2 regions of the Collimonas arenae genome follow, and region 2 is predicted to be linked to the other one. Evidence: predicted binding sites of a transcription regulator. Region 2 holds the regulator's gene; the other holds the start of a gene.
The links. Region 2 encodes sigma-54, which starts transcription at its own class of promoters, with help from an activator protein. Its sites were predicted from a motif close to TGGCANGNAANCTGCTTT; they were not measured.
Positions count from the first base shown of each region.

Region 1: the regulator sigma-54 is predicted to act here: its motif matches at 2,520-2,537, upstream of urtA (urea ABC transporter substrate-binding protein).

Region 1 is NZ_CP009962.1:1,911,106-1,915,533, forward strand. Features, by position in the region: gene urtB (urea ABC transporter permease subunit UrtB) at 1-648, opposite strand, end outside; gene urtA (urea ABC transporter substrate-binding protein) at 1,108-2,361, opposite strand; gene LT85_RS08715 (calcium:proton antiporter) at 2,854-3,936, opposite strand.
Region 2 is NZ_CP009962.1:526,847-531,274, reverse strand. Features, by position in the region: gene lptA (lipopolysaccharide transport periplasmic protein LptA) at 1-304, shown strand, start outside; gene lptB (LPS export ABC transporter ATP-binding protein) at 301-1,047, shown strand; gene LT85_RS02280 (RNA polymerase factor sigma-54) at 1,158-2,639, shown strand; gene hpf (ribosome hibernation-promoting factor, HPF/YfiA family) at 2,803-3,153, shown strand; gene LT85_RS02270 (DUF4197 domain-containing protein) at 3,392-4,081, opposite strand; gene LT85_RS02265 (deoxyguanosinetriphosphate triphosphohydrolase) at 4,176-4,428, opposite strand, start outside.

The DNA of each region.
Region 1 (4,428 bases), 1.4 Mb from region 2:
GTCCAATACGCCTAGCGTGCGCACCGCTTCGATACGCACCGCGGGATCGGTTTCGACATAGCTGCCGTCGGAATTCTTGTTGAGCAGGTTTTGCAGGGCAGGGCGGATATTGGCGTTGGTGCTGGCGGCCAGCGTTTGCACCGCTGCCTTGCGGATAGCTGCATCGGGCGAGTGCAGGTTGGCGGTGGCGATGACTTGTTGCAGAATGTCCTGGATCTCGGGATCGCTTTCCTTGTGCAGCGCTTTGCTGATCAGCGGAATTTGCGCCGGATCGGCATTTTTCATCAGGTCGGTTGCTGCGGCAATGCGCAATTTGCGGTTGCTGGAAAACAGCTTGAGTCCCGATAGCGCGCCTTCCACCACGCCGCGCAGGCGGTTGTTGACGCTGATGCCCTCGGCGTCGTCGGGTGTGGCTAGCGTTTGGTCGTTGGCTGGATTGAATGCTTTTGTGTCGTCGATAATCAGCACCGTGCCGTCTGGCCTGGCGTAGAGAGCATCGGTGTTCAGTGCGTTGAGGATTTTCAGCGCATCGTCGTTGGCGAGAGCGGAGATCTGGTTGACGGCGGCGATGCGCGCGTCGGGATCGTCGCCGGCCAGTGGCTTGAGCAATGCGGGGTCGATCGCCGCATGGGCGAGTATGCCTTGCATGCAGAGAGCTACGGCGAAAAGAATTTTTCTCGAGATTTTCATTAGTCTTTTTAGACCCACCAGAAGAAGCAGTTAATTGGGGTCAGAGTTTTTTTTCGGCAGTCTTATCGCCGAAAATTACTCTGACCCCAATTAACGGGCCACTGAGTACGTTCGGTAGCATTCGAAAACGTTTGCAACTCCGTGGATGCAAGCCGGGGGCGGCCCGGCAGCCGCTCACTTTCTTTGCTTCGCCAAAGAAAGTAAGCAAAGAAAGGCGACCGCACAGCCGTTGCCTTCGGTCAGGTCCCCAAATGGGCGCCTGCCAGTCGGATGGAACACAAACTCGCTTCGCTCAAACATGTGTCCCATAATTCCCGACTGTCACGCGCCACATTTGGCAACGTCCGCATGCGGGCTTCAAAAGCAACGGCAACTTCAAAAGCAACGGCAACTTCAATGGCCCTGGCTTGGTCGGTTTTAAAGTTTTTGTTTGCTTTCGTTGCCAGGGATGTATGGGCTCCATGGCTGGGCGCGGATCGTGGTCTTGGTTTTGTTGACCACGTTGAACTGGCCGTCTGCCTTGATTTCGCCAATCATCACCGGTTTGTGCAGATGATGGTTGGTGGCGTCCATCTCCAGTTCATAGCCTGACGGCGCTTTGAATTTCTGGCCGGACATGGCGGCGATCACCTTGTCGGTATCGGTCGACTTGGCCTTTTCTACTGCCTGCTTCCACATGTAGATGCCGACATACGTCGCTTCCATCGGATCGTTGGTGACCACGGTGCTGGCGTTAGGCAGGTTCTTGGCCAGCGCATAGGCTTTCCACTTTTTGATGAAAGCCGCATTCACCGGATTCTTGACTGATTCGAAGTAATTCCAGGCCGCCAGATGGCCGACCAGCGGTTTGGCGTCGACCCCGCGCAATTCCTCTTCACCGACCGAGAAGGCCACTACCGGTACGTCGGTGGCTTTCAGGCCTGCATTGCCCAATTCCTTGTAGAACGGCACATTGGAGTCGCCGTTGATGGTGGAGATCACTGCGGTTTTACCACCTGCCGAAAATTTCTTGATATTGGCGACGATGGTTTGATAGTCGGAATGACCGAACGGTGTGTACACCTCGTCGATGTCGCTATCCTTGACGCCCTTGCTGTGCAGGAAGGCGCGCAGAATTTTGTTGGTGGTGCGGGGATAGACATAGTCGGTGCCGAGAAGCACGAAGCGCTTGGCGCCGCCGCCTTCTTTCGACATCAGGTATTCAGTGGCGGGGATCGCTTGCTGGTTCGGCGCGGCGCCAGTGTAGAAGACGTTTTTTTCAAGTTCTTCACCTTCATACTGCACCGGGTAGAACAGCAGGCTGTTGAGCTCTTTGAATACCGGCAAGACGGATTTGCGCGATACGGAAGTCCAGCAGCCGAACACCACCGAGACCTTGTCTTGCGAGATCAGCTGGCGCGCCTTTTCGGCGAACAGCGGCCAGTTGGAGGCTGGATCTACCACCACCGGTTCCAGTTGCTTGCCCAGTACGCCGCCATTGGCATTGATCTCGGCGATGGTCATCAAGGCGACGTCTTTCAGCGAGGTCTCGGAAATTGCCATGGTGCCGGACAAGGAGTGCAGGATGCCGACCTTGATGGTGTCCGCAGCAAACGCAGATGGCAGCCAGGAACTGGCGGCAAGGGCGAAAGCGCCGAGTGCGGTGGCTTTCAAAATGGTGCGACGTGACATGATCTTTTCTCCCTGTGGATGATGAACTATTTAGACTCTTTGAACTATGCGTTAGCAGTAAAGCAAACTACAGAATCAGTACAAACAAACGAATGAAGAAAGCAGCGCGCCTCAGGGCAGCAGGCATGGGGCCGGGATGCAGCGACTACAGCATCCCTTTAGCAGAATGCATGCCAATCGCATGGCAAGGCGCGTGGCGTCGATTTCGCCGCTGAAATTTGGATTTGAATAATGCTGGCGCAGGTTCGCGCCCCGGGTTTGCGCCCGAATTTGGTGAGATCTGATTTTGGTGCGGAAGCTGAGCACCAAACTGGTGCTAGAAAAGAAACAAGCCCAAGGCTGTCGCGTTGATGCTGCGAGTTAGTGCAGAAATCGGGAAGGTCGGAAGGCCGGGCGGAGAGGTTTGGTCTGTTTCAGGGCATTGCAAGCCAGCCGGCTTGGATTGTATCAATCCAAGCCGCGATAGCGCGAAGAGCAAAGCTCTTTGTTTAATCAGGGAACAATCGTTGTAAACAAATACACCGCAAAAATCACCAGATGCACGGTACCTTGCATCACAGTGGTACGGCCAGTACCCAGCGACAGGGTGGCGACGATGAATGACAGCAGCAGCAGCACGGTCGACTTGATGTCCAGGCCGAGCGACAAGGTCAGGCCGGTGGTCAGCGAAACGATCGCTACCGCCGGAATGGTTAGCCCGATACTCGCCAGCGCAGAGCCCAGCGCCAGGTTGAGACTGGTCTGCAAGCGGTTGGCGCGTGCCGCCCGCACTGCCGCCAAACCTTCCGGCAACAATACTACTGCAGCGATGATGATGCCAACCAGCGTCTTGGGAGCGCCGATGCTGGCGACCGCGGTCTCCAGGGCAGGCGCCAGCGACTTGGCCAACAACACCACTGCGCCCAGGCATACCAGCAGCAGACCGGCGCTGACGGCCGCCACTTTGCCAGATGGCGGCGGCGCATGCACGTCTTCGTCGGCAACCGCTTCCTGCGGCAGGAAATAATCGCGATGCCGCACGGTCTGCACCAGCACGAAAGTCCCGTACAGGATCAGGGAGATGATGGCGATAAACGCCAACTGGCTCTTGCTGTAGAACGGCCCCAGCGCGCTGGACGTGTAATTGGGCAGCACCAGCGTCAACACAGCAATCGCCGCCAGCGTCGCCAGCGAGGCGCTCACCCCCAGCAAGCCGAAACTCTGCTCTTTATGGTGGCTGGCGCCAACCAGCAGGCAGATGCCGACGATACCGTTAAGGATGATCATGATGGCGGCAAATACGGTGTCGCGCGCCAGTCCGGTGGTTTCTTCGCCGCCGGCCAGCATTAGCGAGACGATCAACGCTACTTCGATCAGCGTTACCGCCAACGCCAGCACCAGCGTGCCGTAAGGTTCGCCGACCTTGTGCGCTACGACTTCGGCGTGGTACACGGCCGCCAATACGCTGCCGAGCAAGCCTGCAACCAGTAATAATGTGTAGAAGCCACCGAAATTAAAACTGGCGCCGCCAAGCAAGAGCCAGCCGGCGATCGGGGCCGCGATGGACCAAATGGGGAGTGCAGGGGAAATTTTCATAAGGCGATTGGACACGTATCAAGCTTTTTTTGCAAGCGTTGCATGTGTAGAAATATTGCTAATTTTACAAAATACCTGTTAGTAGGCGGTTTGATCATCAAGCTTGTTGTTATCCGCTGCGGTGCACGTTGTGTTGTGGTTATGTTAATTCGGCCGCCGCACATGCGGCTGATGGCCTATTTTCTGACAACTTTCGATGCCAAGCGTTGTTTTTAGCCACATATTAAATATGAAGATATTTTGTGCATTGTCTCCCTAAGCATTCGCCGGATGCGCTGTATGCGGATTTTGTAAAAAAACCGTACAGACGCCAAATTTGACCAATTGCCAGATTTGAATAATGATAATATTGCGTTCTGGCAATAACAGACTGCCGTAACCAACTTCACAATTATTTGCAATTGGGCAAGTAGGTTGAGTGTAGAGTTATTGTTGCGGTCATCCGTATTACCTTCCGACTGCCCTCTGTCCTTGTTCCGCAGTATAGGAAGG
Region 2 (4,428 bases):
GGATCCGGGCAAGCTGGCCACTTTCCGTCAGAAGCGTGACGGCGGTCCCGACTTGTGGATTGACGGTCACGCGGAACGCATCGAATACGATGGAAAAACCGAAGTCACCAAACTGTTTTCGAAGGCGCAGATGCGCCGCTTGCAAGGTGACAAGCCGACCGATGAAGTCAACGGCGAATTCATTTCCTACGATAGCCGCACTGAATTTTATTCCGTCAACAACACCGTCAACGGCGTCAGCGAGGCTGGCAAAGGGCGGATTCGTGCGGTCATTCAACCACGGCCAAAGGTAACAACGCCATGACCGCTCCTAGCACCCTGATTGTCAAAGACCTGCAAAAAAGCTACGGCGCGCGTCAGGTGGTCCACGACGTTTCGCTCGAAGTCCGCTGCGGCGAAGTAGTCGGTTTGCTGGGGCCGAACGGCGCTGGCAAGACCACCTCGTTCTACATGATCGTCGGCCTGGTGCCTTCCGATGGCGGTGCGATCGACCTGGACGGCGTCGACATCTCGCGTCTGCCGATCCATCGGCGCGCAGTGCTGGGCCTGTCGTATCTGCCGCAGGAAGCATCGGTATTCCGCAAGCTGACGGTAGAAGACAATATCCGCGCTGTGCTGGAACTCCAACGCCCCAACGGCAAAGCGCTCAGCAAAGCCGAAATCGACGAGCAGCTGCACAAGCTGCTACATGAGTTGCAAATCGAAAAGCTGCGTGAAAACCAGGCTTTATCTCTCTCAGGCGGTGAGCGCCGGCGTGTCGAAATCGCGCGTGCGCTCGCCACCAATCCACGCTTCGTGCTGCTGGATGAACCGTTTGCCGGGATCGATCCGATCGCGGTGATCGAGATCCAGCGCATCGTCCGCTTCCTCAAGGAACGTGGCATCGGCGTGCTGATCACCGATCACAATGTGCGCGAAACGCTGGGCATCTGCGACCGCGCCTACATCATCAACCAGGGCAGCGTGCTGGCCAGCGGTAGTCCGGATGACATCATCGCCGACGAGTCGGTGCGCCGGGTATATCTTGGCGAGCATTTCCGCATGTAAGTTCACAGGATTCGGAATGATGTAGTCGGAGACAGAACAGGCCGCTGTCCGGCAGCGGAAATTAACGTTGTCTCGCATTTAGTTAACAGTGAATTGTCAGCACGGAATCCATGAAACAATCACTCCAGCTTCGCACCTCTCAACATCTTGCGCTGACCCCGCAGCTGCAACAGTCGATCCGTCTGTTGCAGCTGTCGACGCTTGAATTGCATCAGGAACTGGAACAGATCTTATCCGACAATCCACTGCTCGAGCGGGTCGACGATCCACTCGACAATTCGGTGCGCCTGCTGGCTGATGGCGCCATCAGCGGCAGCACCTCCACCATGGATGCGCCGGTAGGCGACAGCGAGGTCAGCAGCTCGCCGGCCGAAGGCGAAGCCAATTTCGATGCGCCCGCAGCGCCTGAGAGCGCTCCGGAGAACGCCGATAGCGACTGGAGTTTTGACGATATCGCGCGTAGCGCGAAGAGCTCGGACGATGAAGATGCGCGGCCCCAGCTGGAGGCCCACGAATCCACGTTGCGCGAACATCTGCAACACCAAATGCGCGAGACAGTGCACGATCTGCGCGATCGCGCCCTGGTCGAACTGATGATCGATGCCCTCGACGATAACGGCTATCTGGAAGAGTCGCTGGAAGAAATCCTGGGGCGCTTGCCGGTTGAGCTGGAGATCGCTATCGAAGAACTGTCGATGGCGTTGAAAATGGTGCAGAGCTTCGATCCTGCCGGTGTCGGCGCACGCAATGCGGCAGAATGCCTGGCCTTGCAGATCAGGCGCTTTGTCAAATTGCCATTTGTCACGCGTCGCCTGGCATTGGCGATTGTGCAAGATCACCTGATGCTTTTTGCGCAACGCGATTTCAATAAAATCAAGAAGGCTCTGGATTGCGACGACGAGGATCTGCGCGAGGCGCAAGCCGTCATCAAACAATGCAACCCGCACCCCGGTGCGCCGTTCGCGGCCAATGCATCCGATTATGTGGTGCCGGATGTGATCGTCCGGCGCGGCAAACAGGGCTGGCAGGTCATGCTTAATAATGACGTCATGCCAAGGCTCAGGGTGAATGTCCTGTATGCCAATATTTTAAAGCAGAGCAAGGGCGACGGCGCCCTTACATCCCAGTTACAGGAAGCCAAGTGGCTGATCAAGAACATGCGGCAGCGCTTCGACACTATCTTGCGCGTTGCACAAGCGATAGTGGAACGCCAGAGGAACTTTTTTTCGCACGGGGCGGTCGCCATGCGGCCGCTTGTGTTGCGCGAAATAGCTGATACACTGGGTCTACACGAGAGTACTATTTCTCGTGTAACCACTCAGAAATACATGCTCACTCCCCACGGGATGTTTGAACTGAAGTATTTCTTCGGCAGCCATGTTGCTACTGAGGCAGGTGGAGAGGCTTCCTCAACAGCAATACGGGCACTCATTAAGCAACTCATAGGAGCGGAAGATTCAAGAAATCCTTTCTCTGACAGCAAGATTGCCGACATGCTTGCGGAACAAGGTATGGTGGTCGCCCGCCGCACCGTCGCAAAATATCGCGAAGCATTAAAAATTCCGTCTGTTAATCTGCGCAAGGCCTTGTAGTTGTTTCTGGTTTGATTGTTAAGCTTACCCTTGCTATGTTCGGACATTACGGCTGTTTGTGATTTAACGACTCTTGCCAGAACAGTCCCCTGCGGATTGTTCGCTTAAAGATTCGATGCAGTCTGTTCAGAACCGCTAGCAATATTCTTGATAGGAGCGCTGTATGAACTTCACCATCAGTGGGCATCACCTCGAGTTAACCCCTGCCATTCGCGAATATGTACAAAGCAAACTAGAGCGTATCAAACGCCACTTCGACCAGGTCATCGATATCAGCGTGATCCTGACGGTCGACAAAATCACCGAAAAAGAAAAGCGCCAAAAAGCAGAAATCAATCTGCGCGTTAAAGGAAAAGATTTGCATGCTGAGAGTATCGCCCATGATCTTTATGCCGCCATTGATGCCCTGATCGACAAGCTCGATCGCCAAGTCATCAAGTACAAGGACAAGATGCAGGATCACCAGCACGATGCGATCAAGCACCTGCCGGAAGACCTCCCAGCCACGACCTGAACCGGCCGCCAATCCCGGCGTATGAGCTGCACTGCTCACGCCAATGAATGAACAAGGGCGCAGTCAATGCGCCCTTTGTTATTTTCAACTCTTTAGAGCGGCTTCAAACACATCTGGGGTTGCTGCCTCTCCTGGCCGTACTACTCGCGCTGCCTTCGTCGAAGCGTCTAGCCAGTTGTGTTTGAAGCCGCCTCTTAATTAATTCATGTAAATCATTTTACTGTTTGCGGCAGTCCGCCTATTTGAGAGCGCCGAAAACTTTGCCGATGATCGCGCTGCCGGCGCCGACCGGATCCTGGCGAATCGCTTTTTCTTCTTCGCCGATCATGGTGTACAAACCATCCAGTGCACGTTGGGTAACATATCCCTCCACCGTCGATTGCTGCGCCGGCACCATGCCGGTTTTGCCGACCTGCCCCATGATCGCGTTATATTGTCCCGACAAACCGTTGCGGTCGGTCACCCCTTTGACGATGGGCAGGAATTTTTCACCCAGTTGGGCCGAGGTCTTTTGCCGGAAAAAATCCGTCACCGAGGTATCGCCGCCGGTCAGGATGTTTTTGGCATCGGTCACCGACATTGATTTGACCGCATTCAGCAGCAAGGGCTTGGCCATCGGCACCGCCGCTTCCGCCGCATGGTTCATCGATACCACCAGGTCATCCAGTTTCTGCCCTTGGCCGGTCATCTTCAGGATGGGCATGGCCTTGTCGAGCACGCTGGGCAGGCCGATTTTTACCTTGTCGTTATTCAGGAAGCCATTTTCCACGCCCAGTTTTGAGACCGCGACGTCGGCGCCTTTTTGCAGTGCTGCCTTGAGGCCGCTGCTGGCATCCTGGTTGCTGAGATCGCTTAGCGACAAGGCGAAGGCTGCGGATGCGGATACCGCCAGAGTCAATGTGATTGCTGTTTGATATAGGTGTCGCATAGTTGATCCTCAATGAAGTGAAATGGACAGGGATAAAGTCTACCCCAACTTATTGCAATGAGATCAAGAAATGGAAAACAGCGTCGAAGTGCTCTTACAAATGCCCTTCGTCCACCAGGAACAGGCGCCGGTGTTCACGTATCGCATAGCGGTCGGTCATGCCCGCGATGTAGTCGGCGATCTCCCGCGCCTGCTGCTGCGGTTCCGCTGCCCGTTGCGCAAGCTGGTAGGCGGGCGGCAACAACGATGGCTCCGCGCTAAAGCAGGCATAGAGTTCTGCGACAATGCGACGCGCCTTGGCGGTCATGCGATTAACCAGGTAATGACGATACAGATTTTCACGCAGG